Regions from separate parts of the Paenibacillus sp. FSL R7-0297 genome, predicted to be linked through region 2. Evidence: predicted binding sites of a transcription regulator. Region 2 holds the regulator's gene; each other region holds the start of a gene.
What was found. Region 2 encodes NrdR, which represses ribonucleotide reductase genes. Its sites were predicted from a motif close to AACACNATATATNGTGTT; they were not measured.
Positions count from the first base shown of each region.

Region 1 (9,894 bases), 370 kb from region 2:
AGTGCAGTCTTACACAGGTGGACGAGATTGTGGCAGAGCTGGGTAGCGGCGGTGCGGATGTCATTGTGGGCATTGGCGGGGGCAAGACACTGGATACGGCAAAAGCCGTCAGTCATTTCGCCGGGCTCCCGGTGATGCTTGTGCCGACCGTAGCGTCAACAGACGCGCCTTGCAGCGCCCTGTCGGTCCTCTACAGCGAATCGGGCGAATTCGACCGGTATCTGCCGCTGCGCCGCAATCCGGATATCGTGGTCGCAGATGTGGCGATTATCGCCAAAGCCCCTGTAAGATTGCTTGCAGCGGGCATGGGGGATGCCTTGTCGACGTATTACGAAGCAAGAGCCTGCAGCAGATCCGGAGCAGTTACCAGCACCGGAGGTACAAGCACTCTGGCGGCCCTGGCTTTGGCCCGTACATGTCTGGATACGCTGCTCGCCGACGGTGCGCAGGCGCTGCAGGATGCCGCTGACGGACGCGTCACTGCCGCAGTTGAACATATTGTCGAAGCCAATATATATCTCAGCGGCATCGGCTTTGAGAGCGGCGGACTGGCAGCGGCCCATGCCATTCATAACGGCCTGACGCTGCTTAAGGAATGCCGGACCGTGCTTCACGGGGAGAAAGTGGCGTTCACCACACTGGTACAGCTGATCCTTGAAGGAGCAGCGGAAGCCGAGATCAGCGGGGCGGTGGATTTCTGCCGGGGGGCAGGTCTGCCTATAACGCTGGCTCAGCTGGGGTTAGCGGATGTTGCACAGGACCGGCTGCTCTATGCCGCCGAGGCCAGCTGCAGTGAGGGCAGTCCAATGGCCAATATGCCTTTTGCGGTGACACCGCAGCAGGTGCTGGCTGCGATTCTTGAAGCCAACCGCCGCGGAGCACAGGTTTCTTAAAGGATGTTTAGTGGGGTTATTTTAGGTCTTGTTAATTATTGCGTAAGTTCAGCGTACATATTTATCCTCCGTGAGCCAAACAATGAGAACAATGGTTGAATCACGAAGGAGGTGTTTCAGTTTGGAGAAAAGCAATCATAGAGTAAAGCACATCATTCTCTATCCTTTGGCCGCCGTAGTTGTTCTGATAACCACGCTGATTTCTTCAGCGCCTCAGCCGGTATCTGCCGCACAGCTGGCTGTTGGGCACTCTGCCCGTAACATTGAAGCTGCAGTTTCCGCGCTCCGTCCGGTAACCGGTGCGAATGCAGGCAGCAGCGGAAACAGCGGTTCAGTTAACCAGCAAGTGGAGAATAAGAAGTTGCCTAACCGTGTGGCCATCATTGTCGATGATTTCGGCAACAACATGCGGGGCACGGAGGAGATGTTCAAGCTGCCGGTCAAGATTACCGTTGCAGTGATGCCATTCCTGCCCTCCAGCGAGCAGGATGCACGCCGTGCGCATGAGCTTGGCTTCGATGTATTGGTTCACCTGCCGATGGAGCCGCGTCAGGGCAAGCCGGAATGGCTTGGACCGGGTGCGGTGCTCACCCGGATGAGTGATGCAGAAGTCCGCCAGCGGGTGGAGGCAGCGCTTGATAATGTTCCTTATGCAATTGGCATTAACAACCATATGGGCTCCAAGGTGACCGGTGACGAGCGGGTGATGGGGATTGTGCTCGCGGTCTGCAAGGAGCGCGGCCTTTTCTTCGTAGATAGCCATACCAATTATCGCTCAGTTGCCGGTAAAATGGCCCGGGAGCTGGGACTCCCGCCAGTGGAGAACCACATTTTCCTGGACGACGTGCATTCTGCCGGCCATGTGGTTAAGCAGATGAAGCTGGTCCAGGAGCGGGCCATGAGCCAGAGATACTGCGTGACTATTGGCCATGTCGGCATTCAAGGCAAAGAAACCGCAGCGGGCATCCGCAGCGGCATTGCCGGAATGAAGGACAGTGTTGAGTTTATAGGAATCTCCGAGCTTGTCCGGGAAGAATGGAAATGGAATTCGCAGGTCACACTTCCATAAGGTACGCCGCAATTCCGTTGGCAACCGCCTCGGCAATCTCTTCCTGCCCTTTCGGGCTGCACAGCTTCTCGCGGTCCGCCGGACTGCTTACAAATCCCGCCTCGACGATAACCGTTGTGGCGGTTATTTTGTTGAGCAGGTAGAAGGGTTTGCCTTGTCTGGGATCATTCTTCATTCCATACAGCCCGTTCAGCTGATCCTGAATCATTCTGGCCAGCAGGAAGCTGCGTCCTTCCTGGCGGCACAACACAAGCGGACCATGCTTGGAGGGTGACTTTGCCCAATTGATATGAATGCTGACCACGACATTCGCAGGCAGCGTTTCGGCCAGTTCCTTGCGCTGGGCCAGATCACGCAGGTGCCGGGATTTGCTGCGCAGCCAGAGATTCTCATCGCTCGGCGCATAATCGCCGGTCCGGTTCAGTATGGCATCGAAGCCGTCACTGCGCAGCAGGAGAAACAGCCGGCGTGAGATCGCCAGGGTAATATCCTTCTCCAGGATGGTGCCGTGTGAGGTTCCGCCGTCAATCCCTCCGTGTCCGGCATCAATCAGAATGATCCGCTGGTCATGACCGAGCATATGCTGGCGGTCTGACGTGTTGTCGGTTAAGTGGTCTACCCCCGGTGTGGCGGCCTGGAGAGTCCCTGCATTTCCCGCTGTAAGCAGAAGCAGCACTCCAACTGATGCCAGTATCCTCCGCAGTCTTGGCCCGGGGCGGAAATGACTCCTTGATTGGCTTGCCTGTCCTGCAGTATGTTCTTGTGAAAGTTCCGAAATTCTCAAGTGAATAACCTCCCTGCCGGAATCATCATTGGTATCTTAGGTGTGGAATCTCTGTTAGATTGTGCCTTAACAGCCAAACCTATACGAAGCTCAGCAGTCCGGTTTAGAGAGCAGGGATTTGGAGCACACTATAGCCATGGAGAAAAGGGCAGGGCAGCAGGCGGCGACCCGCCAGCTGCCTGCATGGGAGGGATAGTAATGGCAACCAGCGGAGATGATCTGGTGAAATACATTACGGAGAAAGTAGTCATATATATGGAGGACCCGCGCGCCGTACATGCAAGGCGGAAGGCAGAGAAGCAGCCCTGGGCCGAGAAATGGTTCGGCACGCTGCCGCTCGCCTGGTCCGTCTGGCGAAGCAAATGGAGCCGCAAGGATCCGGAGTAGCCAGCCAAGCAGCATCGCAGCTCACCCGAATTCCGAAACAGCCTTCCCTTAAAGCCGCTTGACACGGCTGAATGGAAGGCTGTTTGGCATGTACAGCTGTACATAGGATCATCGCTGATTAATGCGGCGCCGCGCCGAGCGTCGTTCCCCCTGACAGCGGCAGCGGAGGCTTGTGGAAGGTTCCGTACTTCTGGAGGGCTGTGAGCGGAAGGTACCGCTTCGCCCCTGGACCGGCAGCGGCGTATATAACTGCCGGTTCAGCACCCGCATTACTTCCCGCAGAGGCCGGAAGCCAGCTCTGGCAGCCTGTAATCATGAACGGAGCACCCAAGGCATCGTTGCGTCCTGTCGACTGGAAGGCAAGGCTGCCGCGGCTTGTCAGCAGAGTCTTTAAGCTGACTTCGCTGATGCTCTTCAGCTCAGGAGCAGTAAGCCACTGTAAGTCTGCATATGGGTCATCCTGCCCGCCGCTGAGCAGAGCGGGCAGAGGAGTGCGGACTTGTTGTCCAGACCCGGTGTAGACCACCAGGGCTTTGGCATCAAGCTGACTGTCCAGAATACGGTTTGCCTGGCTAAGGCTCCAAGGCAGTACCTGCAGTACTGAGGCATTGAGATACAGCGTCTTGTCCGCAAGCGTGAGCTTCCAGACCGGCAGCAGCGGAGCGTACAGCGCCGATAGTTCTATTTTACCGGAATAAGAGGAGGTAATCAGTCCTTCCTGCACCAGATACTGGCGCAGATCACTCATACTATAAGGGAGGCCATAGGTTCCGGCCCCGTATTCACTTAGCAGATATTTGCCCCCATCCGCAGCAGAAATAATGAGGTATCCGATCCGCTGCTCCCCGTTCATCACATTGACCAGCCAGCTGCGTGTCCCCGGGCCCAGAGGGTAAACCTCAGTTCCGGCATTCTTCCATTCCGTAAACGGAGCATCCGCCGACAATTGGCTAATTGTGAGACGGGTGAAATCCTGCAAGGTTTCAGATGCGGGCGATTGTGTCATAACAAGTCCGGGCAGCATCTCCTGAAGGACGGCTTGTGTGACAGTGGCCCGGCTGCCTATTGACGCGAGCGCCGGAGGCGGGGAGGCGCTGGCAGCGAACAGTGTCAGCCCGAGAGTCAGACAGAGGAGCAGGCGGGTACGCCGCCCGAGCGGCCCCTTCTGCTTCGCTTTGATTTTCATGTTATCGTTCACCTTTCCTGTTCCAAAGGTTAATCGCAAGAATTACCGGGTCCGGCAAGCCGGAGCCCGGCAGGTTCTGCTCCATACTTTTAATTGTAGGGGACATGCCCTGAAAAGGCTGTTGCTTACTGTCGCGGCAGCCTGCGGGAATTCCGCTGTTTTTTTGTTTGCTTTTAGCGAGCCGGGTCGCATTCTATGTGCTGCGCAGGTGAAACAGCCCGTACGTTACGGCAGAAACTGCAATCTGCGGCTCATACTGCCAGGTGGTCTCTTTGCGGCGGCGGTTGTATTGCTCCTCTATACCAAGGCGTTTCTCCTCATCCTGCTCCTTCAGCAGCTCCTCGTAATAGATGTCCACGATGCTCAGCTCCAGCCGCAGGCGTTCGCGGGCTTCCTCGGCCCAGGTATAATCAAGCAGAGCCAGCTTCGAGGTCAGATATCCCTCCAGCCTGTCGGCTCCGGCGCTCACGGACAGCTCGGAAGGCTGGATGTGGATATTCTCCGGCAGCCTTGGCGTAAGCTCCCGCGAAGCCAGCCGGGCCTCGAAGTCCGGAACAATCAGCCCGGAGGTCAGTGACACCGCGATGAAATGCATCTCTTCACGCTTAAGATCACAGGTCATCTCCACCTTGTAGCAGACGGCAAGCCAAGGCTCGTAGGCGGCTGAGAACAGCGTGGTCCGCTGCCGGAGTCCCGGATCCTCGAACAGCTGCAGACATTTGCCCTCATCCCGTGCCGCTGACCAGATCTGCCGCAGGCGTTTGCTGCCGTAGGTCACATCCTCGCGGCGGATCATGCCCGGCCCGATGCGCGGCAGCTGCGGGACGATGCCGAAGTACCTGGCTAGGATGCTGTCCTCCGGATCAGCGGAGACCCCGGGCGGCACCACACCTCCGGGTGCAGCAGTCATTGCAGCGCCAGGCTCCGCGCCTGCCTCTGCATCCGCCGCACCGTTGCCGCCCGGCAGAGGTCCTGGCGCCGGGCGGACCGCCCCGCCGCGCAGCCGTGCCGCTGGCGCAGCGGCCTGCGCGGCCAGTTCATCGTACTTCTGCGGATCGAAGACGAAGCTGAAGGACAGGGTCTCGGGATCTACGCCGGTGCGCTCCACGAATCCCCAGTAATAAGGGCGATCCGTCAGCATCCGGTCCGCGCGCGGCGAGAGCTTCACCGTCACATGCAGCGGAGAGGATTCTAGAATCGTGCACTCTGTTGCTTCCAGATAATCCATGACCTGTTTGCGTACTTCCACAGGGGTGAGCATTAAGGAGCCACCTCGCTTTCGTCCAGATTGGCATGGGTCAGCTCGCTGATCGTATCGCCGATCTGATCCAGCTCGCTGCGCAGCTCCTCGTCGCTGCGGGCTTCGAGAACGATTTTATATAAGCTTTTCTCAAGCGATTCCTTCTTCTCGAAACGTTCCAGGATGACATCCAGCCCGCCGATAACCATTTCGAACATATTGATTTTTTCATGCAGCAGGTGAAGAATATGCTCCTCGATCGTACCTTCGGTAGAAAGATTGTAGATGACTACATCGTTCTCCTGGCCAAGCCGGTGTACCCGGCCGATCCGCTGCTCTACCCGCATCGGGTTCCAGGGGAGGTCGAAGTTGATCATATGGTGGCAGAACTGCAGATTGATCCCTTCGCCGCCTGCTTCCGTAGCAATCATTACCTGGGCGCGCCCGCGGAAGAGGTCCATCATCCAGTCCTTTTTGCCACGGTTCATCCCGCCGGAGTAAGTGACACACTGCAGTCCATGCTCACGGAAATATTGCAGCAGATATTCCTGGGTCGCCCGGTATTCGGTGAAGACGATGACCTTCTCGTTCATTTGGCGGATCAGCTCCATCGTCTTCTCCGCTTTGGTATTCGTCTTAACGGTACGGATGGTCTGGAGCAGACTCATCATGCGCTCACGTTTCGGTGAATCCGCCGGAAGCTTCTTGATCAGATTCACAAGCGTGACGAACACGGCATCCCGGCTGCTGCATACCTCGCGCTGGAGCGTAACCAAAGAGAGCATACTGCTGAGATTGCCGCCCGCTTCCTGATATTGGTCTTTGACAAAGGCGGTGACGCCGTCATATAATTCTTTCTCCTCTGAAGAAAGGGTGAGCGGGATGTTGCGCACTTTGCGCTTCGTGAAGTTCACCGGACCTTCGCCGCGGCGGTTGCGGATCATCACCTTGGAGAGCTCGCCCCTCAGCTGGACTTCGTTCTTGGGCTGGCGTTTATCGACTACGAAATTGGTGGCAAAATCCCCCTGGTTCCCGAGCTGTCCCGGCTTCAGTAATGTGATCAGATTGAACAGCTCGCCGAGGTCATTCTGCACGGGAGTGGCGGTGAGCAGCAGGCAGTACTTCTTGCGCAGCTGTTGCACGAACAGATAGTTCGTTGATTTCTTATTCTTCAACTTATGGGCCTCGTCGATAATCAGCATGTCGAATTCCTGGCTCAGCAGCATCTCCTTGTGCGGATCACGCTTGGCCGTATCCATGGAGGCGACAACAATGTCATTGCCCCAGGAGTAGGCTTTCTTCTGTGCCACGGCTGAAATACCGAATTTGCTGTTCAGCTCGCGCACCCACTGCAGGACAAGAGACGCAGGGACAAGGATCAGAACTTTACTTACGAGCCCGCGCACCAGATATTCCTTGAGGATCAGTCCCGCTTCTATCGTCTTGCCTAGCCCCACTTCGTCTGCCAGAATGGCCCGGCCTGACATTTCAAACAGCACCTTATGGGCGGTATCCAGCTGGTGGGGAAGCGGGGACAACCCGGACAGATGCTTCAGACACTGGAGCTCATCGAAGCTCGTGATTAGTCCCGATTGTTCACCTTGTACGGCCAGCCGGGATAATCTCCAGTCTCCCCAAGGTCCGCCTTTGTCGAGCTTAGACTCCAGGTCCTGCAGCCAGTTACGCTCAAAGGACAGAGGAACAGGCAGCAGCGGGGCAGGCGTACTGCCCCCTTGCGGCAAGGAATTGCGGAATAATTGCGTCATGTTGCAGCCTCCTCCGGCGCGGTTTCATATCGAAATGCGTAGCAGTAGTATGCGCGTAAAAGAGAGATTTCATAACCTGCTATCCTCCGGCTGCTGCCGTTAAGTATCCGCTTTGGGCCTTGCGATGGTACTGCTGCTGGTGGTGCGGTCAGCTCTGCGGAGCCTGGATATCCGTGACGGAATCTGTCTTCCGGCCCCGGAAGCTTATCAATTTGGAACCTGTAAAAAAGCGAGAAAGAGGGAGAAAATCCACTATCTTTTACCGTTTTTCCGAAATTCCCGCCATGTGCCGCTTTTTTGGAAAAAGAACTCTGATACAATATGTGGTATAGTTGAAAAGCTGATGTATACAATATATTGTTACAAAAGCTTGAAAATTTGATTAATCGCGGTTTTTTGCGGTTATTTGTTATTGACAAGAGGAACTTCCGCTGTACATGCAGGCTGCGGATACCTGCCGCCGGAAGTTCTTGTTGTGGGTTACAAAAAATCTAAGCCCACACCAAGGAACGGAAGTATTACCTATCAATCATCCGGGAGGTTTTTCTATTGAGTACAGTGGAACGCAAGCAGCGTCTTGAGGGGCTGAGTGAGAAAATATTTTTGGACCGTTATGCCTGGAAGGACGCGGACAGCAACAATGCCAAGGTAGGCGATGTAGTGCTCGTCCTGACGAAGGATGATCCGAAATTTCCAACCAAGGAGGTTGGCGAGATTGTTGAGCGCACAGGCCGGATTGTTACGGTGAAGACCCGCAGCGGTGAGCTCGTGCAATCGGATGTGGAGAAGCTGACACTGAATATTGAGAAGACCCCGGAGGAAATGTGGGACCGTCTTGCGGCAGCGATGGCTTCCGTAGAGCAGACTCCCGAGCTTCAGGAAGAGTGGACAGGCAAGTTCCGTTCTATCCTTGATGACTGGAAGCTGGTACCCGGCGGACGGATTGCTGCTGGTGCAGGGGCAAGCGAGGAGCTTACGCTGTTCAACTGTTATGTCGTTCCTTCGCCCAAAGACAGCCGCGGCGGAATCATGCAGACGCTCTCCGAAATGACCGAGATCATGGCCCGCGGCGGTGGCGTAGGAATTAACCTGTCTTCGTTGCGTCCGCGCCGCGCCATTGTCAGAGGCGTGAACGGATCATCCAGCGGCTCAGTGTCCTGGGGCGGCCTCTTCAGCTATACGACCGGACTGATTGAGCAAGGCGGAAGCCGCCGTGGCGCGTTGATGCTGATGATCAATGACTGGCATCCGGATGTGGTGGACTTTATTACCGTGAAGCAGACGATGGGTCAGGTAACGAATGCCAACCTGTCGGTATGCGTAAGCAATGCCTTCATGAAAGCCGTCAAGGAAGATTTGGACTGGGAGCTGGTCTTCCCGGATACCACCGATCCGGATTACGATACAATCTGGGACGGCGATCTAGATAAATGGAAAGCAGACGGCCGCCGCGTTATTCCTTACCGTACCGTAAGAGCGCGCGATGTGTGGCATACGATTATCGAATCGGCCTGGAAGTCGGCTGAGCCGGGCGTAGTGTTTATGGAATATTACAACCAGATGTCCAACAGCTGGTATTTCAACCCGATCATCTGCACTAATCCATGCGGTGAGCAGGGTCTGCCGGGCTGGGGCGTGTGCAATTTGTCGGCCGTCAACCTCTCCAAGTTCTACGATGCGGAGAATCACGACGTGGACTGGGCAGATCTGGCGACAACGACCCGCTATTCCGTGCGTTTCCTGGATAATGTCATCGATAAGACACCGTATCATTTCCCGGAAAATGAAGCCAACCAGAAGCTCGAACGCCGCGTAGGACTCGGCACAATGGGATTGGCTGAGCTGATGATCAAGCTGAATATCCGTTACGGCAGCCCGGAATCCCTGGAGTTCCTGGACAAGCTCTACGGCTTCATGGCCCGCGAAGCTTATCTGGCCTCTGCTGAGATCGCTGGCGAGAAGGGATCTTTCCAGGCTTTTGACACCGATAAATATCTGCAGAGCGGCTTCATGCGTAATATCACCGAGGTCTATCCGGAAGTCGGCGAATCCATCCGTAAGCACGGCATGCGCAACGTTACAGTGATTACCCAGGCACCTACAGGTAGTACTGGAACCATGGTCGGCACTTCGACAGGTATCGAGCCTTATTTCGCATTCAAATATTACCGCCAGAGCCGTCTGGGCTATGACGAGCAGTTCGTGCCGATTGCTCAGGAATGGCTGGAAGCCCATCCGGGTGAAGAGCTGCCTGAATACTTTGTCACTTCGATGGATCTGTCCGCTAAGGATCATATCCGTGCACAGGCTGCAATTCAGCGCTGGGTGGATAGCTCGATCTCCAAGACGGCGAACTGCCCGTCCGACTTCACCGTGGAAGAAACCGCCGAGCTGTACGAAATGGCCTTCGACCTGGGCTGCAAAGGCGTAACGATCTACCGCGACGGCAGCCGTGACGTACAGGTGCTGGAAACGACGAAGAAGGAAGAAAAGAAAGACGCTCCAGCGGCAGTTGAGACTGCTGAAGCTGAGCCAGCGGCAGCTGAAGCTACTCCGGCTCCAGTCACAG
Region 1 covers NZ_JBBPAQ010000001.1:5,859,638-5,869,531, reverse strand. Annotated here, with positions in the region: gene MKZ24_RS25730 (glycerol dehydrogenase) at 1-893, shown strand, start outside; gene MKZ24_RS25725 (divergent polysaccharide deacetylase family protein) at 1,015-1,962, shown strand; gene MKZ24_RS25720 (N-acetylmuramoyl-L-alanine amidase family protein) at 1,949-2,746, opposite strand; gene MKZ24_RS25715 (YqzE family protein) at 2,945-3,133, shown strand; gene MKZ24_RS25710 (hypothetical protein) at 3,252-4,319, opposite strand; gene MKZ24_RS25705 (YqhG family protein) at 4,513-5,580, opposite strand; gene MKZ24_RS25700 (DEAD/DEAH box helicase) at 5,580-7,325, opposite strand; gene MKZ24_RS25695 (adenosylcobalamin-dependent ribonucleoside-diphosphate reductase) at 7,875-9,894, shown strand, end outside.
Region 1: a site for NrdR is predicted at 7,672-7,689, ahead of MKZ24_RS25695 (adenosylcobalamin-dependent ribonucleoside-diphosphate reductase). Genes of this name have one in related genera too.

Region 2 (9,894 bases):
TGGGTATAATGAAGCTATTATGAGGTGAGTACATGATTATGGGCTTAACCGGAGGGATTGCTTCCGGAAAAAGCACCGTGTCCGCACTGTTTGTCGCCAAGGGAGCTGCTCTGGTGGATGCCGATGTCATCGCCAGAGAGGTTATGCTCCCCGGACATCCGGTGCTGGCCGCTGCTGTACAGGCTTTTGGAGAGACGATTCTGCAGCCGGACGGAACATTGGACCGGCCGAGGCTGGGGGAGATCGTTTTCCGGGATCCGGAAGCACTTCAGACCTTGAACCATCTGACGCATCCGGCGATCCGTACAGAAATTAAGGACCGTATGTATGCGTTAGATCAGGAAGATCCGCAGCGGCTGGTTATTGTGGATATTCCGCTGCTCTATGAATCACAGCTGGACAATTTATTCGATCATATTATTGTGGTATATGTGCCCCGCAGAGTCCAGTTGGCCAGGCTCATGGCGCGGAATGGAATGACGCTGGAACAAGCCGAGAACCGGCTGAAATCGCAGATGGACATCGAACTAAAGCGCAGGAAAGCCGACTACGTGATCGACAACAGCGGTGATCCCGGAGCTACGGAGCGGCAGGTTGCCAGCCTGTGGGACAGGCTGGGCCTCTTATGATGAAGTGGTTGCGCAAAAAAAGAGTACTGCTGTTGCTGTTTATTGGCTTTACAGCGATCCTGTTCCTGGGCACCAATTGGATGTCTTGGTTTTATCCGATACATTATAAAGATGAGATCCGCAAACACAGCCTTACTTATGAGCTGGACCCGTTCCTGGTGGCATCAATTATCCGGGTTGAGACCAATTTCAAGACCGGACGCGAATCCAAAAAAGGTGCAATCGGACTGATGCAGCTGATGCCGGATACCGCCAAGTGGGCGCTGGAAAAGGCCAAGCTTCCTGAAGTGTCGCTTGAGCGGCTAAAAGAAGAGCCATCCTCCAATATCGAACTGGGTACCTGGTATTTGTCTACGCTTTCCCGGCAGTTTGACGGCAACCGGACAGCGGTTATAGCCGCCTATAATGCCGGACCCGGCAAAGTACAGAGCTGGCTGGATGAAGGCCGGTGGGACGGAACAGAAGCGTCTGTGAAGGATATCCCGTTCGGAGAGACCCGTCACTATGTACAGCGTGTCATCTATTATTATGACCAATACACAGAGCTCTACAGTGAATTCTGAGGCTCTGCTTTAAATATTGCGTTTGTGCCGACATAAAAAGAAGCATCAAACGGCCCGGAGGCCGTTCAATACTTCTTTAGGCAAGCTTATGGAGACAGGTTATTTGTATTGACCTGCCAATTGCTGTTCAGCCAGGGTTACAAGACGTTTAGTGATGTAACCACCGATCGAACCGTTTTCGTAAGAAGTTTTATTGCCTTGGTATCCATCTGGGGAGAGGGTGATACCTAGTTCTTGGGCAACTTCGAATTTCAGTTGTTCCAAGGCACCGCGTGAATTTGGAGCTACCAGGTTATTGGAGCTGTTGTTTTGGCTCATTGCTGTTCACCTCCTATCGGTTGGTAACTGTATTATGTGCTGGACTTGCCATATTCATAACAACAAATAAACGGTGATTTCTGGAAATTAACATAAGCCCCGTTTAACCTGGTTATTCAGGAGCGGGGCATACCCATTCTTACTATGAGGAAGTGATGAAGCTTATGAAATGCCCTTACTGTGATCACACCAATACCAAGGTGCTTGACTCCCGTCCAGCCAATGAGAATAAGTCAATCCGCCGCAGGCGCGAATGCGAACTGTGCAGCCGCCGTTTCACCACCTTCGAAATGATTGAAGAAACCCCGCTGATCGTCATCAAAAAAGACGGCAGCCGCGAAGAGTTCAGCCGTGACAAAATCCTCCGTGGCCTCATCCGCGCCTGTGAGAAGCGTCCCGTTTCTGTAGAGCGCCTGGAAGTCATCGTATCCGAGGTTGAGAAAAGCCTGCGCGGCATCGCCCTGGCCGAGATCGAGAGCCGCCAGATCGGCGAGCTGGTCATGGAGCAGCTCTACCCTGTAGACGAGGTAGCTTACGTCCGCTTCGCGTCCGTGTACCGCCAGTTCAAGGACATCAACATGTTTATGAAGGAACTGAAGGGACTGCTCTCTAAGGGGACTGAGGAGCTGGACGGGCTGTAGGAGGCTTACTGAAGAGGGAATGTGTCATTCCTGGCATAAAGGGGCTAGCCTTGATATTGTGAGGCTGGCCTCTGTGAGAAGCGCTTCTGTATAGAAATTAATTAATTTTATAAAAGTGTTGACACTGATCCCGAATTTCTGTATTATATAGAAGTCGCCTAAGAAACATAACAACTTGAAAGCGACTTGAGTGAACCGCTCAAAATGGATTTCAGAATACATAATGTGATTCGAAATCAAGCGTATGGGGAATTAGCTCAGCTGGGAGAGCGCATCGCTGGCAGCGATGAGGTCAGGGGTTCGAGCCCCCTATTCTCCACCATACTACGGACTCTTAGCTCAGTTGGTAGAGCAGTAGACTCTTAATCTATTTGTCCAGGGTTCGAGCCCCTGAGAGTCCATCACAGAAGAAACGGCAGAGATGCCGTTTTTTTGCTGTTTTCATTAGTAGACGGAAATCAAATAGTATGTATTCGTCTATATATTAAACTCATGTTTGATGAAGAAGGGCTGGGTTGCACTAGCCCTTTACTCTAGGAGAGTTTCCACGCAGTATATTCTTCACGGCTAGTCATTGATTCTTTTAAGAAAGGAAAATAAGCCATGATCATTACCAAGCAGGAATACAAGGTGAAAGGTCTGAATTACACGATCCGCTCTGCAGTTAAGGCAGATGCGAAGTCTTTGTCCGAGGTAAGGCTTCAGATTGACGGGGAGACCGAGCATATGGACCGGGTGCCGGGAGAGGCTTTTATTGATGAAGCCGGATTTGAAGAAATCATCGGGAGGGACATGAACCATCCGCGGAATATATGCCTGGTTGCGGAAGCGAACGGCAGAATCATTGGTTATTCCCGGTGTGAAGGACATGATCTGCAGCGGTTTAAGCACAAAGTGGAATTTGGAGTAGGAGTTTTGAAACAATATTGGGGCTTCGGAGTGGGCGCAAACCTTTTGCAAGCGTCCATTTCCTGGGCCGACGCAAACGGCATCACCAAGATGATTCTAAGCGGCGTTCTGGAAACCAATGAGAAGGCGATCCGCTTGTACAAGAGCCTTGGTTTTGAAGTCGAAGGCATATTGAAGAAGGACCGTATCCTGTCAGACGGGAAATATTACAGTACATATACGATGGCGAGATATACAGATTAGGCCTGGGATTAAAAAGGCTTGATGGTCCCCAAGAACGGCAGAGCTGCCGTTCTTTTGATGTTCTTAGACAGTTGGAGTGTTGGAGTGGAAAAACGGGGCATCCGATTAACGCTCTATTTGCTCCCGGCTTCCCATCTCAGATTCCAGTTATAGTGCTGATCCAATTCCTCATGTCCGGCGAAATATTCTACGAGCCGCTCCACGCTGAAGGTCTCATCCTGCTGATTACGAATCATGGCGATGGCACACATTCCCTTATTATTGTTATACTCATCCAGCCGGACTTCGATATCAGGTCCGTTTTGCTGCCTGATAGTCACACGGGCGTCAGCCTGCGACCAGTTTGTGATTCCCTCATAGATAAAGGCAAAGACAACAATCCGGCTGATCTCGGAAAGATAATGGCCGTTGATCCGCAGATTCTCACCTGTGGCGATCGATCCGGTGCGGTCATCCCCATCCAGGGAGATGTAGGGTGGCCTGTTCAAGCTGCCGAAGGACTCACCGAGTGCCTGGACAGAGCCCTTCAGCCCATTTTTTAGTTCAAACAGACAACCGAGATCAAGATCGATGCCTTTGCTGCCGAACCAGCCGGATGATTGGGTCTGCACCCAGTTCAGGTTAATCAGGATCTCGCCTAGTGATCCTGCCCCTTTCTGCAGATTGATCCGCTCCCCGCGTTGCTTAAGCAGATGGGAACCCGGATTTAAAGGTGGGGCTGGAGGTGACGCAGGCGATGCTGGCGATGCTGGTGGTGAAGCTGGTAAAGAAGGAGGTAAATGACCCGCCGGTTTCGGCCGTGACCTCAGCTCCGGGAGAATAAGGGGAGACTGCTGCGGCTGAACGACCCGGCTGGCGGGCTGAACAGACGGCAGAATGTCATTGATCCGAATCCCATAACTTTGGCATAGGGCAGCTAAGCCGCCTGCATATCCGGAACCTACTGCGCTGAATTTCCATTCATTCTGGTATCTGTAGATTTCTCCGGCTACAATTGCGGTCTCTACAGTGAACGCTTTACCCAGCCTGTAGCGGAGAAGCTCAGTTCCATCAGCAGCGTTGATGATCCGTAAATAGGCATCATCCAGCAGCGAGAAGCTATGCTGCCGCTTCTCAGCCTCATAAATCGTTAGTGCAAATGCAATCCGCTCGTATTCTGCGGGAATCTTACTGAGACTGACAGCGATTTGTGTGTTGTCGGTTAACCCTGCGTAAGTTTTTTTATCAGACTGCAATACACTTACAGACTGGTCCGGAGTAGAAGCGTTACCATAAAAAATAAGGTCCTCATCTTTTGAGACGCTCTGGGATGGCGTAAGCAAAAAGGCGGAAAAATCAACCTCAACCGCAGAGCCCGTATTGTGCCAGCCCATTCCGACGATGATACGGGTAAGGAGAGGCGTATCTTTTGTTAAGTTGCATTTTTGTCCCTTTATCAGTTCAACGGTCATTGGAACCTGCCTTTCAGAAGATTAGTAGAATTGAATGAATACGTGAAGGAGCTTAGAATCTGTCGCGTCTTCCGGCATCAAGATTCGGACCGTTCAGACTGGATAACCTGTCTAAAGAATGTTCGTAGATACGTACAATATCCTGCACCTTTTGGAACTCCGGATCCGAGGGGCCCAGATTGTCCATGAACATCCGCTGCAGGATTTCTCTATAAAAGGAGATGCGGTTCTCGACAAGACTACATTCGTAATCAATGACCTCTTCCACCGAGTGCTGTTGAACAAATTCCATCAGGTCATCAGCCGGGTTATCGTAGGACTCCCGCTCATTGCGCGCGGCAACCGGAGTGTTCACGTTATCGAGGTTAACAGTGGAACGTATATCGGTGAAAAGAATTCCCTCTTTTGCCAGCATGACCTGAAAAGGCTTGTGCTTGAACAGCTCTTGGGCGACAAGAGAGCACATTGCCGGATTCCTCAGCAGAATGCCGTCAAAGGGGTGAAGCACCCAGCCTCTGTCATCCCGGTACAAGCTGAACGTGAAGTACTCGCCTCCATACTCATATTTCAGATTAATCGTAGTCTCTGAAGTAAGCTCATATTGAAATGCATCCATTCAAGTTCGCGCCTCCTGCATCTTCTTCTTTGGGTTTATATTAGCATAGCAGAATATGGGGAATGTTGGGAGAGCACGGTTGATTATTTACAATGAATTTAGTAGTTTAGTATAGGAGTGAACAACGATGAAGAATAATCAAGCACAATCTTTTAAAGTGACTTTAAGCGATAGGAACGTTGCGGTTCGTGGACGGCCTTTCCGTAATATAGTTATTGCTGCCGAAGACTCATTGTATGCTCTGGCGGAAATTTCGATTGAAGCCTTTGATTTTGATCTGGATCACGCCTTTGGCTTCTATGATAATATCAAAAACTGGACACGCTCTGAAAAAGGCTACGAGCTGTTTGCCGATATCGGTGAGAAGACGAAGTTCCCCGGCGTGAACAGGGCAAAAATCAATAAAGTATTCCATACTCCTAAACAAAAGATGTTACTCTTATTCGACTACGGTGATGAATGGCATTTTATTGTTCAGTATCTGGGAACTATAGAGGTGAGTCCGGGTCAGAAATTACCGATGATTATGGAGAGTAACGGAGAGGTGCCTAATCAATATGGAGGTTTCGGAGACGAAGAAGAATATGAGGACGAAGATGAATAACTTGGCGGCATGTAGTGCGCGAAATCCTCAATGCAGGTTTTGTACTGAATACGATACATGAGCGCTTGACTTTATATTTAGTATGCAAAGAGAGCCGTGCGTCAACACGACTCTCTGAGCAATAGCCGCTTTTAAGGGCAGAGGCTTTTAGGTGCTACGGGCAGAAATAGACCGCATCCTTTGGACAAGAGTCGGACTACACAAATGAATTTGCAATCAGCCCTGGGATTACTTCCAGGGTTTTTTGATTGGAATGAAATGAAGTACGAGTCCGCCTCCCGTGTCTAAGGATATTAACTGCGGGAAAAATGTTAAAGACAACCAAAGATCCAATTTATGTTACGTTATATGACATGACCATTTGTTTTAGTTGTGGATTTTAGATGATTTTGTCGAATAATAGGATTTTAATGAAATTTCAAGCTGATAAAATAGACCTATAACCAGACAAGGGGTGAAGAGGAAATGAAAAAGTGGTTAACGGTGTCACTTATTATGACAATGATGGTGGTTGTGCTCTCGGCATGCGGAGGAAACAAAGCGGATGAAGATGCTTCAGGCGGCAGCTCGAACAAACTGGTAGTCTATACCCCGAACAGTGAAGCAATGATTAATGCACTTATCCCGGCATTCGAGAAGCAGACTGGCGTTACAGTGGAGCTGGTATCGGCAGGCAGCGGCGAGCTGATCAAACGGATTCAGTCAGAGAAAACCAACCCGTATGCTGACGTCATGTTCGGCGGAGCTTATGCACTGTTTAACGATAATGCGGATTTGTTCGGGGAATATGTCTCACCTAATGATAAGGACCTATTAGAAGGTCACACCAATACGACTGGCATCATGACCTCTTACGTATCGGACGGAAGTGTGCTGCTAGTAAACACGAATCTCGCAGGTGATATTGAAATTAACGGTTATGAGGATCTGCTCAATCCGGAGCTGAAGGGCAAGATCGCGATGGCGGACCCGGCCAACTCCAGCTCGGCGTTCGCTCAGTTGACCAATATGCTTAGAGTTATGGGCGGAGATTATACCTCTGATGCAGGCTGGGATTATGTAGCCAAGCTACTGGAGAATTTGGATGGGAAAATTGCAGGAGGGTCCAGCAAAGCGCACAAAAGTGTTGCTGATGGTGAATACGTAGTGGCGTTAACCTACGAAGATCCGGCAGTCAGCTACGTAAAAGACGGTGCGCCGGTAAAGGTGGTATATCCGGAAGAGGGAACGGTGTTCCTCGATGCGGTAGCCGGCGTTGTTAAGGGTTCTCAGAATCAGGAGAACGCCCGCAAGTTCATCGACTTCCTGATCTCCAAAGAAGGTCAGGATGCGCTAGGACAAGAAACGACCAACCGTCCGCTGCGCGCCGATGCTGCGATCGGAGACTTCATGACACCGATAGACCAAATCAAGGTGATTGATGAGGACGTAGCCTACGTTGCAGAGAATAAGGCAGCTATTGTGGAGCGTTATACTGAGCTGTTTACCAATATTGCTGAATAATTCATGACCAGAACCGTAAATCAGAGAGAAGGCGGGTGAATAACATGAGCGTTGCGATATCCTTCAAGGACATTGTCAAAAAATATGGCGATACTACCGTTATCCCCGAGCTGTCTTTGGATATTCAAAAGGGTGAGTTCTTCACCCTTTTGGGTCCTTCAGGCTGCGGGAAGACGACACTGCTGCGGATGGTGGCCGGCTTTAACAGTATTGAAGGCGGGGATCTCGGCTTCAATGATAAAGTGATGAATAACGTTCCACCGGGCAAACGGAATATCGGAATGGTATTTCAGAATTATGCGATCTTTCCGCATTTAAGCGTATCCGAGAATGTTGCGTTCGGGCTGCAGAACCGTAAAGTGGGCAAAGGAGAGTTGCAGCGAAGAGTGGAGGAGATTCTGGATACGGTGCAGATTGAGGTATACAAAAACAGAATGCCTAAGAATTTGTCAGGCGGTCAGCAGCAGCGTGTAGCGCTGGCGCGGGCCATCGTTATTAATCCTGATGTGCTGCTGATGGATGAGCCGCTCTCTAATCTGGATGCCCAGCTGCGAGTGGATATGCGCAATGCCATTAAGCGGATTCAGCGCGAGGTAGGAATTACTACGGTATACGTAACGCATGATCAGGAAGAGGCGATGGCAGTATCCGACCGGATCGCGGTTATGAAGTCCGGCATCATCCAGCAGGTGGGAACACCACGGGATATTTATCAGCGCCCCGCCAATCTGTTCGTCGCTACATTCATCGGACGGACCAATGTAATTGAGGCGAAGCTGGAGAATGGAGCTGAAGGCGATGCGGTTCTTCGTATTGGCAGCAGCTACTTACTGGCGGTGCCGGGGCTGCCGGCAGAATTAAAGTCTGCTGGAGCATCGGAGGTTAAAATTTCAGTCCGGCCGGAGGAATTTGTGCTGTCAGAGGACGGCACAGGCCTTGCCGGGACAGTTGTGAACAATGTTTTTCTGGGACTCAATACGCATCTGGTCGTAGCGCTTGAGAATGGACAGGAAGTGGAAATCATCCAGCAGTCGGCTTCCACTGAAGTGGTGGATATTGGCCGGAAGGTTGCTCTCGCTATACTTCCGGGAACGGTCAATGTCTATGATGCGTCCGGGGAACGTAATCTGAACCGGGGGCTAGGCTCATGAGCGGCCGCATGAAGCGCTGGGACATCTGGTCGCTGATTACCTTCATTATTTTTGCCGGATATCTGGTGTTTCTGGCCTTGCCTCTATTCATGCTGCTGATTAAAAGCTTCTTTGACGAGACAACCGGCGAGTTCTCACTTGCCTACTTCCATAAATTTTTCAGCAAGGCCTACTATATGAACGCTGTATGGAACAGCATTAAGGTGACTGTAAGTGTTACGCTGCTGTCTATCCTGGTCGCCGGACCGCTGGCCTACATCATGACGATTGCCAAGATTAAAGGGAGCGCTACAGTGCGCATTCTGATCTTAATCTCGTCCATGTCCGCTCCGTTTATCGGCGCGTATGCCTGGATTCTGCTGCTGGGACGCAGCGGGGTGATCACTAAATTCATGTCCACTGTATTCGGCTTCAGTATGCCTGACATTTACGGCTTCTCCGGCATTCTGCTGGTGCTGACGCTCCAGTTGTCTCCGCTCATCTTCATGTACGTATCAGGGGCGCTGAAGAATGTGGACAACTCCCTGATGGAAGCAGCGGAGAGCATGAATTGTACGGGTCTGCGTAAAATGTGGAAAATACTCGTGCCGCTGATTACGCCGACGCTGCTGGCCGGAGGATTGCTGGTCTTCATGCGGGCGTTCGCGGATTTCGGCACACCGATGCTGATTGGCGAAGGGTACCGAACTGTACCTGTGCTAATCTTCAATGAATTTATCAGTGAGGTTGGGGGAGATGACGGCTTTGCTGCAGCGATCAGTGTAATTGTAGTATTGTTCGCAATCACCGTGTTTCTGCTGCAGAAGTACGTTGCGAACCGGAAATCCTACAGTATGAGTGCCTTGAACCCGATTGAACCGAAAAAGCTGAAGGGAATCGCCAATCTGGCGGCACATGCCTACGTATATCTGTTCACGTTATTGGCTCTGATGCCTCAAGTCTATGTTGCTTATACATCCTTCCTGAAGACCTCGGGCAAAATATTCGTCGACGGTTACTCCCTGGACAGCTACCGCGCGGCCTTTTCCAAAGTAGGAGATTCCATTTATAACACCTTCATGATGGCCAGTATCACGATTGTCATTATTACGCTGGCTGCGGTACTGATCGCTTATGTCACGGTGAAGCGCAAAGGAGCGGTTGCCCATGTCCTGGATACCTTCACGATGCTGCCTTACATTGTACCTGGCTCCATTCTGGGGATCGCGCTGCTGGTTACCTTCAATAAGGAACCACTGGTACTGAGTGGTACTTCTGTCATTCTGA
Region 2 covers NZ_JBBPAQ010000001.1:6,224,948-6,234,841, reverse strand. Annotated here, with positions in the region: gene MKZ24_RS27300 (manganese efflux pump) at 1-23, shown strand, start outside; gene coaE (dephospho-CoA kinase) at 33-629, shown strand; gene MKZ24_RS27290 (lytic transglycosylase domain-containing protein) at 629-1,192, shown strand; gene MKZ24_RS27285 (alpha/beta-type small acid-soluble spore protein) at 1,292-1,510, opposite strand; gene nrdR (transcriptional regulator NrdR) at 1,675-2,151, shown strand; tRNA gene MKZ24_RS27275 (tRNA-Ala) at 2,398-2,473, shown strand; tRNA gene MKZ24_RS27270 (tRNA-Lys) at 2,480-2,552, shown strand; gene MKZ24_RS27265 (GNAT family N-acetyltransferase) at 2,755-3,303, shown strand; gene MKZ24_RS27260 (TerD family protein) at 3,417-4,754, opposite strand; gene MKZ24_RS27255 (hypothetical protein) at 4,807-5,370, opposite strand; gene MKZ24_RS27250 (IS1096 element passenger TnpR family protein) at 5,498-5,974, shown strand; gene MKZ24_RS27245 (ABC transporter substrate-binding protein) at 6,440-7,477, shown strand; gene MKZ24_RS27240 (ABC transporter ATP-binding protein) at 7,522-8,628, shown strand; gene MKZ24_RS27235 (ABC transporter permease) at 8,625-9,894, shown strand, end outside.

Region 3 (9,894 bases), 3.3 Mb from region 2:
TTCCTGAAGCTGAACGGGGAATATTTCAAAACCACCCTGATTCAGGTCCGGCTCAACAGTGTGCTGAAGCCTGCCTCGGATATGTTCCAGAGTCTGGCTGTAGCCATTCTGGTCTGGTACAGCATCAGCCGGATCTCCGGCGGAAACCTGCAGATCGGCGTGCTGTTTGCGTTCACGACGTACATCAAGCAGTTCTTTGGCCCCATCTCCGATCTGGCTGACAAGTACACTTCCATACAGTCTGCCCTCGTATCCACAGAGCGTATCTATGAGCTGATCCGTGAGGAGGACCGCCTGGAGCAGCCGGATCGCGGCTTATCCATGGACCGCCTGCATGGAACCATTGAGTTCCGCCATGTCTGGTTCGCCTATAACGACGCCGACTGGGTGCTGAAGGATGTAAGCTTCGTGATTGCTAAAGGGCAGACCGCCGCCTTCATCGGTGAGACCGGTGCAGGCAAAACTACAATTATCAGTCTGATCAACGGCTTCTACAGCGTGCAGAAAGGCGAGATTCTGATTGACGGTGTCAATGTGAACGATATCCGGCTGGATGATCTGCGGCGGAATATTTCCGTTGTCCTCCAGGACGTCTTCCTGTTCTCCGGCACCATCCGCGACAACATCACCCTTGGCGATGATATTGCCGAGGAGAACGTGCTGGAAGCGCTGCAGGCCTCCTGCGCAGAAGAGTTCGTGCTGGGCTCTCCCGGCGGGATGGAGGGCCCTGTCACCGAGCGGGGCGGCACCCTGTCTGCCGGCCAGCGGCAGCTCATCTCTTTCGCCAGGGCCATCGCCCATGATCCGGCGATCTTCGTGCTCGATGAAGCCACCGCTAACATCGACACGCATACAGAGAAGTTGATCCAGAAGGCGATCGACAACGTCGCCAGCGGCAGAACGACGCTGATCATCGCCCACCGATTGTCTACGATTGCCGGTGCGGATCTTATCATTGCGATGAAGGAAGGCCGGATCGCCGAATCCGGCCATCCGCGCGAGCTGCGGCAGCGGGGCGGCTATTATGCCGAGCTGCTGGAGGAGAGCCGAAATCATATTATGAGTTCGTGAGACATTCGTAACCTTCGGAGTCTGCTAATTGCACTTTCTGCAATAGAATCCGCAATTTGCTAAGCTAGATCTCATTCTGCTGTATTTCGTACAACTGAATTCTGGAATTCTGCCCATGAGTCCCTCATTTACTGAATTCTTATGTACAAAATGCTACAGATTCGATTTTCCTGCGGATTCCGGGTTCATCTAATGTATGAAGTGCAACAGAATCAGAATCCAGCCTTGTCCGAACTCCATTAGCCAACATCAGCATTTGAAAAACTCCACGCCACCAGTCCCCCGGGCGGCTTACCGCCCGGGGGACTGGTCTGCCCACTTGTCCGCTGCCGGGGCAGCCAAAAATCAGCGGCTGTCACGGGCAGCTCCCCCTCCTTCAGGTACAATTTCCGCCGGATACAGGCGCAACAAAATACTTAAAAAAAATACTAATAAATTATAAGAGAAAAGAACGCAGGCGGGGCGTGGTTTTATCCCTTTTTAACCAGTAAATCAGGGGGGGAGAAGGACCTGTTGGTCTATTGACTTTTCAATATATGGTAGTAAAATGATTAAACGTTACTAAATATAGTGTATATAATAGAAAAGCCAATAAATCTAGTGAAATTGCCCGTCATCATTTGTCAAGTAGAAATAGCTACATGTTATAGGAGGTTAGGGACCATGTTGATTGCTTACGATTCCAAGACCGGCAACGTTAGAAGGTTCATCAATAAGCTGAAGCTTCCCGCTGTTCAAATCGAAGAGCATATGACGATCGACGAGCCTTACGTGCTTGTTACATACACCACCGGATTTGGACAGATTCCAGAGAAGGTAGCTTCTTTCTTAGAGAAGAACCATTCCAGGCTCAAAGGCATCGCCGCGAGCGGCAACAAAAACTGGGGTGAGCTATACGCGCACAGCGCAGATTTAATTGCACAGCGTTACAACGTACCGGTGGTCGGCAAGTTTGAGTTGTCGGGAACATTTGGTGATGTACAGCGCATAAAACAGGAGGTGGACCGGGTTGCGGCATATTGAACTGAACAACATGTTGATGAAGAGAGACGAAAGCGGCTTTTTCCAATTGGATAAGGACCAGGAAGCAGTAGCCGAGTTCATGCGGGATGTGGAGCGGCGTAGCCTGACGTTCACAACTACCAAAGCGAAGATCGATTATATGATTGCCAATGATTACTACGAGGACCTGTATGACCGTTATTCCGCAGCTGAGATGGAGGACGTCTACCGGATTGCCCACGAATATAATTTCCAGTTCCCTTCCTATATGGCGGCTTCCAAGTTCTACACAGATTATGCCGTCAAAAGCAATGACCGTAAGCAGTATCTTGAGCATTACCCGGACCGCGTAGCTGTGGTGGCCCTGCATCTGGGACGCGGCAACGTGGAGACAGCCCGCACGCTGGCCCGCTCGATGATGGAGCAGCGTCTGCAGCCGGCTACCCCGACCTTCCTCAATGCCGGCAAGAGCCGCCGCGGCGAGATGGTCTCCTGCTTCCTGCTGGAAATGGACGACTCGCTCAATTCGATCAACTATGTACTGAACACCTGCATGCAGCTGTCCAAGATCGGCGGCGGTGTTGCGGTCAATCTGTCCAAGCTGCGCTCGCGCGGCGAGACGATTAAGGGTGTAGAGGATGCTGCCAAGGGCATCATGCCTGTTCTGAAGCTCATGGAAGACGGCTTCTCCTACGCGGACCAGATGGGTCAGCGCAAGGGTTCGGGTGCGGCTTACTATAATATTTTCGGCTGGGATGTACTCGAATTCCTGGACAGCAAGAAGATCAACGCCGACGAACGGACACGCTTGAAGACGTTGTCTATCGGCCTGATCGTGCCTAACCGCTTCTACAAGCTGGCGCAGGATAATCAGCCGCTGCATGTGTTCGCACCTTATACGGTCTACCAGGCGTACGGTACGCATCTGGATGACATGGATCTGGACGTCATGTACGACACTCTGCTCGCCGATCCGCGTGTGAAGAAAAGAATCGCCATGAGCGCACGCGACATGCTGACCAAAATCGCCATGATCCAGCTCGAATCGGGCTATCCGTATATTATGAACAAGAGCAATGCGAATAACGCCCACGCCCTGCGTAATGTGGGTCAGATCAAAATGTCGAACCTGTGCACCGAGATTTTCCAGCTGCAGGAGACTTCGGAGATTAACGACTACGGACAGCAGGACGCGATCCGGCGTGACATCAGCTGTAATCTGGCTTCCCTGAATATCGTGAATGTAATGGAGCACGGCAAGATCCGTGAATCTGTGCATGAAGGCATGCTGGCACTGACTGCTGTCAGCGACATGACTACGGTCTCCAACGCCCCAGGCGTGGCCAAAGCGAACAAAGAAATGCACTCCGTAGGTCTGGGCGTGATGAACCTGCACGGCTATTTCGCCAAGAACAAGATTGCTTATGAGAGTGAGCAGGCCCGCGATTTCGCCCGGACCTTCTTCATGACGATGAACTTCCATTCGATTGAAAAGAGTATGCAGATCGCGGCGGAGACTGGCGAGACCTTCCATGGCTTCGCAGAATCGGATTATGCGTCCGGCGTGTATTTCGACCGTTACCTGACCACGGATTACCGTCCGGTTACTGCAAGAGCACAGGAGCTGTTCGAGGGCATCTACATTCCTACAACCGAGGACTGGAAGCAGCTGCGTGATGACGTCATGAAGAACGGCCTGTACCATGCCTACCGTCTGGCGATTGCGCCGACTGCGAGCATCTCTTACATCCAGAATGCCACGTCCAGCGTTATGCCGATTGTAGAACAGATCGAGACCCGCACCTATGCCAACTCGACAACCTACTATCCGATGCCTTACCTGCGTCCGGATAATGTATTCTTCTATAAATCTGCATACCAGATGGACCAGTTCAAGGTGATTGACCTGATTGCGGAAATTCAGCCTCATATTGACCAGGGTATCTCAACGGTCCTGCATGTGAACAGTGATGTAACGACCCGTGAGCTGGCCCGCTCTTACCTGTATGCGGCGCACAAAGGGCTGAAATCCCTGTACTACACCCGGACCAATAAACTGTCTGTCGAGGAATGCCTGTCCTGCTCCATCTAAGAGCGAGCACAGGTACAGAAAGGGAGAATCTATCATTATGAGCGCAATCAAAGCCGTGAACTGGAACCGTCCGGACGACGACTACTCGCTGATGTTCTGGAATCAGAATATTATGCAGTTCTGGACCGACGACGAAATTCCATTATCCGATGACAAAATGTCCTGGCTCACGCTGAGCGAGATCGAAAAGGACTCTTATATGAAGGTGCTGGGCGGACTGACCCTGCTCGATACCATCCAGGGCGGCGTTGGCATGCCGCAGATTATGGAGCATGTGGACGGCTTGCAGCGCAAGGCGGTCCTCGGCTTCATGGGGATGATGGAGCAGATCCATGCCAAGTCCTACAGCAGTATTTTTACAACACTGGCCTCTACCGAGGAGATCGACGGCATCTTCCGCTGGGTGGAGGACAATACGTTCCTGCAATTCAAGGCAGAGACCATCTCGGAATATTACAAGAAGATTGAGTCGCCCAAAGACCTCTATCTGGCGATGGCTGCCTCTGTTCTGCTGGAAAGCTACTTGTTCTACAGCGGCTTCTTCTACCCGCTCTATCTGGCCGGCCAGGGCAAAATGACCTGCAGCGGCGAGATCATCGACCTGATCCTGCGCGATGAGAGCATCCACGGCGTCTACGTCGGCGTGCTCGCCCAGGAGATCTTCGAAGAGCTGTCCGAAGACGACCAGCGCGATGTCTACCAGACTCTGGTCGGACTGCTGCGTCTGCTGCATGCCAACGAGGAGCAGTATACCGAGCAAATCTATGCCCAGATCGGGCTCGTAGATGAAGTGAAGGCCTTCCTGCGCTACAACGCCAACAAGGCGATGATGAACCTGGGACTCGACCCGCTGTTCGAAGAGGAAGAGATCAACCCGATCGTCCAGAACGGAATCAGCACCCACACCAAGCAGCATGACTTTTTCTCCAAAAAAGGCAACGGCTACGTCCGCGCGATGAACGTGGAGCCTTTGCGGGATGAGGATTTCCGGTTTTAAATAGATCGAACTTGTAATTTTTCTATCCTAGGATAGTCATGGCTACAGAGAATGTTTGGACTTCCGGCCGCTGCCCGTCCCCAGATTTCTTGATTAATACCGCTGCCCGCGGTGGAAATCCAAACCGAGCATATGCTTCCGATGCGAGCTTTCCTACGGAAAGCTTTCAGGCGGACGCTACCGCTCCTACAGTTCCAAACTTCTCTTTCGCCATTCATCCCTTAATTTTTTATTTTCCAAGTTCAATCTATTATGTTGTATGTAAGAAAAGCACCCGTCAGCTGAGAGACAAGCTGTCGGGTGCTTTTTTTTGAGACTAAATCCATGTAGGAACGTACCAGTAGAAGTGAATTTGATTTTGTCGAAGAGGAGTGTGCCGGTGTGGCCTTGCATGTTCAGGAGTATGGAGATCAAAGCGCATCTTATCTGATGGTATTCTTACACGGTGGCGGAGTGAGCGGCTGGATGTGGGATAGACAAGTGGAATATTTCGCCCATTATCATTGCATGGTTCCAGACTTGCCCGGACACGGGTTAAGTAATGATGACGTTATATTTTCAATTCAAAGCAGTGCAGAACAATTAAACCAAATAATCGGAGAACAAGCAGGCGGAAAGAAAGTCGTCCTGATCGGATTCTCTTTAGGTGCACAGGTTGCTGTCCAGATGGTTAGCCTGAGACCTGAGCTCATTGATTTTGCCATAATAAACAGTGCTCTGGTCAGACCCATGTCGTATGCTAAAAAGTGGATTCGACCGGCAGTCAGACTAACCTTCCCTTTAATTAAACAGAGATGGTTCTCCAGGCTTCAGGCTAAGACACTATATCTAGGCGATGAATACTTTGAACGATATTATGCCGAGAGCTGCCGGATACAGCCTGTCGCCTTGATCGCAGTGCTGGAAGAGAATATGACGTTCACTATTCCATCCGGTTTCAGTGAGGCCACAGGCAAGATACTGGTTACAGTAGGTGAGAAAGAAAAAGCTGTGATGAAGCAATCTGCTAAGGATCTTGTTGCTGCGAGCTCCAATTGTAATGGCGTGATCATCCCTGGCCTTGGACACGGGGTCTCTCTGGCGATGCCTGACTTCTTTAATCAAATGGTCGACATATGGGTGCATAAAGATGACGTACCCAAGGAATGTAAAAGGGTTTGATGTATTTGTTTTGTTCATCGTAAATAGTTTATTCCGTATCCTTCATATTAAGCTTATGTCTCATTATTATCGCTTCCTTACCCACCATAAGCTGAATCTCCCCCTGCTGATCGGTCCGGTATACCTCTGTATTTGCGTCCTCCAGCCGGGCTAGTACATCGCCGTTCGGATGCCCGTACAGGTTGTTCACCCCTGCTGAGATTACAGCCGCTGCCGGATTCCAGAAGGTGAGCCAGTCCGCACTGGTGGCGGTTTTGCTGCCGTGGTGGGCGACCTTGAGGATGTCGGTGGGCTTACCTGACTGTATTCCAGCCTGCTGTGCGGATTGCAATATCGCTTCCTCCGCCGCCTGGTCCATATCGCCTGTGAAAAGAAAGCTGCGGCCGTTCATCTCCAGCCGGAACACGACCGATTCGTGGTTCTGATCCTCCACCTCGTTTAGCAGATTCTGCCCGTCCGCAGGCGGCTCCGGCCAGAGAAAATGCAGCTGCGCCGCCTCATCCGGAGTCAGGACCATGCCCTGCTGTACCGGATACAGCCGGACTCCTGCGGCAAGCGCTGTAGTCATCAGCTTAGTGTATGGTTCCGTATCCGCCAGCGAGCCGTTGAACAGCAGCGCCGACACCGGCATTCCCTCCAGCACCGCCTGCAGCCCTCCGGCATGGTCCTGATCGCCATGTGTCAGGATCACCGCATCCAGCCGGTGGATGCCCCGCTGCTTCAGCAGCGGCAGCAGCGTCTTGGCCCCGACCTCGAACGGACTGCGGCGGATTCGCCAGGCCTCCTTCTTTCCGAAACTCACCGTTCCGCCGCCGTCCACCAGAATATGGGCTCCGCCCGGCGTGGTAATCAGGATGCTGTCTCCCTGCCCCACATCCAGGTAGCTGATCGCTCCCGTCCTGTTCAGGTCCTCCGCATTGTAGCCTCTGTACAGCAGAAGCGCCAGACTGGCAGCGCACAGCACAGCGGCAAGGCTGCTCCAGCGCGTAACGTCTGAATGCGGAAATGCCTGGAGGGCCAGCGCGGCTCTTCTACTGTTCGCAGCTGCCGCTGGGACCGCCTTGTTGCTGCTGGTATTGCCGGCCTTACCGCGGCTGTTTCCCGGCAGCTCCAGCTCGGCCAGCGGCCGGGTCTCATCCTCCATATACTGGGGAACAAGCGTAATCTCTGTCCGTCTCTTCAACGCATACAACAAGCCGTAAAGTAGCCCGTAGTATAGGCAAATCCATAGTAATGAAGGTGAAGCCCAGATCAGCACACCTGCCGTAAACCCGTTTACCCACTCTACCGCCGCAAACGTAGCATTATTCAGCAGCTCTGCAAGCTGCACAGTTAAGAGGGCTGCAGTATTCCAGAACCGTCCAATCAGCAGAGCCAGCGTACCAAGCGGCAGCACCAGGAACGTGATGAAAGGCACCAGCAGCAGATTGGCGGCAAAGGACAGCAGTGAAAATTGGTTAAAGTAATAAATAGTCAGCGGGAAAGAGACCAGCTGTGCAATAAAAGTAACCGAAAGCGCACCCGCCATCCAGGAAGGTAAACGTCTGAACAATGGCGCGGCCAGCGGCGTATATACCATGAGACCTGCTGTCACCAGAAAGGACAGCTGAAAGCTGACGCTGAGCAGCAGATACGGGTTCCAGACCTGCATCATCAGCGCGGCAGCAGCCAGAATGTTCATTCCATCCTTAAGGATACCGAGCCTTGCGGCAAGCAGAGCAATCATGCTCATTATCCCGGCGCGAACCACTGACGGTCCGGCACCGGACAGCAGTACGTAGGCTGGTACAAGCAGTAATGTTACCGTGAGTGCTGTTTCTCTCGTGAAGCGGCAGCGGCGCAGAAGAAATAAGATCACCCCGACATAAACCGCAACATGCATTCCCGAGATCGCCAGAATATGAGTCAGCCCCAGCTGTGAGAACTGCTTGAAGGTCTCCGGGTCCAGATCCTCCTGGATACCGATGACAAGTCCCTTCATATAACCGGCATGCGGCTCCTCGAATAAGCGCTCCATCTCTGCGCCGAGGGTGGCGCGCATCCTATCATTCCAGCGCAGAATGCCGGATAGCTGCCACGATGCCGGAGGTTTAGCCGTTACACTCGCAGTTCCGGCCCCTTTCAGCAGCCAGTGAGTCTTTTTCGTGAGCAGATAGGCCTGGTAGTCGAATCCGCCGAAGTTACGCGCTATCTGCGGCTGGGCCAGCTCTCCTTCAATGACTACCCGGTCTCCCCGCTGCCATAGGGCAGCTACAGCGATTTCGCTTTCTTCCTGAAGCTTGATTTGAACGGCAACCAGTTCCCCTTTTGCTTCCTCTTCTGCTCCTGTTGCGTCTGCCCCTACTCCTGTTTCAGCTTCTGCTTCTGCTTCTGCTTCTGCTTCTGCTTCTGCTTCTGCTTCTGCTTCTGCTTCTGCATCTGTTTCAGCCCCTTCAGCTGCTGCGCTTCCTCCTTTTTCTGCATCTGCTGCTGCATCTGCTGCCGCCCCTGCCGCTACCACGACAGCTACTTTTTCTTTTGTAGCTACTTTAGCTCCCGTTTCTACATTCGCCGCTGTTTCGGTCTCCTGACTTCCCTGCCGCTCCAGTCCGATCCGTGACAACTTCAACGTAAAATCAACCCGGTCCCCGTCCCGCTCCACCGGGGAAGCAATAACGCCTGCGGCTGTAACGTTAGCCTCATTCAGTTCGGTTGCCGATCGCCCCAATTGCTCCCGCAGCAGGCTCACGTTACGCGCTTCACTCCACTCCCAATACAGGACTGCCGCAGCAATCGCCAGCCCGAACACAGCAGCCGTTCTCCAGCGTATGCCGCCGCTGACCGCCCAGATTGCAGGCAGCAGCAGTAGGCCTGCGAGGTAGAACAGCAAGCTGCGGCCGGAAAACATACAGCCTGCCGCACTTCCGGCAATCCAGCAGATCGTGAAGCTTAAGAGCGGCCTTCTGTTCATCTGCATCTCTCCTTTAATCATGGATCTACTCTCTTCTTCCGTCAAAATGGAGCTCTTTTCCTGTCCCGCTGCCGCAGCAACGACAAAGAACCCCTGCAAACGCAAACACATGCGTAAGCAGAGGTTCTTCCCCTGAAGATCTGAAGCTATCCATAACACTAACCTGTCCCTATTCTGTGTGGTGATGCAAGTCCTCCGGTATGCTTCCGGTTATTCTGATACCGAGATCATCGTTTCCTTCGGCGGCTCATAGTTCTCCAATTGGCGGAACACAATTCCTTTGGAGGACAGCATGGCCTCCACCTTCTCCATATCCTTGCGGTACGGACGCAGATAGACAATCTCTACAATCCCGCTGTTGGCCAGCATATTGGCACAGGTCCAGCAAGGTTCATCCGTGACGTAGACGGTACTGCCTTCCCGGTCACTCCGGTCTGTGAACAGCAGCAGATTCTGCTCAGCATGGATTGTACGGATACAGCGCTGCTTCTTCACCATGGTCTCTACGCCGTCAATGATCTCCCGCTCATATTGCTCGGAGACCATACAGCCTGCTTCCGAGCAGTCCGGAACACCCATCGGTGCGCCGTTATAGGCGGTGCCCAGCAGCTTCTTACCCTG
Region 3 covers NZ_JBBPAQ010000001.1:2,878,078-2,887,971, reverse strand. Annotated here, with positions in the region: gene MKZ24_RS12635 (ABC transporter ATP-binding protein) at 1-1,071, shown strand, start outside; gene nrdI (class Ib ribonucleoside-diphosphate reductase assembly flavoprotein NrdI) at 1,735-2,094, shown strand; gene nrdE (class 1b ribonucleoside-diphosphate reductase subunit alpha) at 2,081-4,165, shown strand; gene nrdF (class 1b ribonucleoside-diphosphate reductase subunit beta) at 4,203-5,162, shown strand; gene MKZ24_RS12615 (alpha/beta fold hydrolase) at 5,544-6,323, shown strand; gene MKZ24_RS12610 (ComEC/Rec2 family competence protein) at 6,352-9,273, opposite strand; gene MKZ24_RS12605 (deoxycytidylate deaminase) at 9,484-9,894, opposite strand, start outside.
Region 3: a site for NrdR is predicted at 1,629-1,646, ahead of nrdI (class Ib ribonucleoside-diphosphate reductase assembly flavoprotein NrdI). Genes of this name have one in related genera too.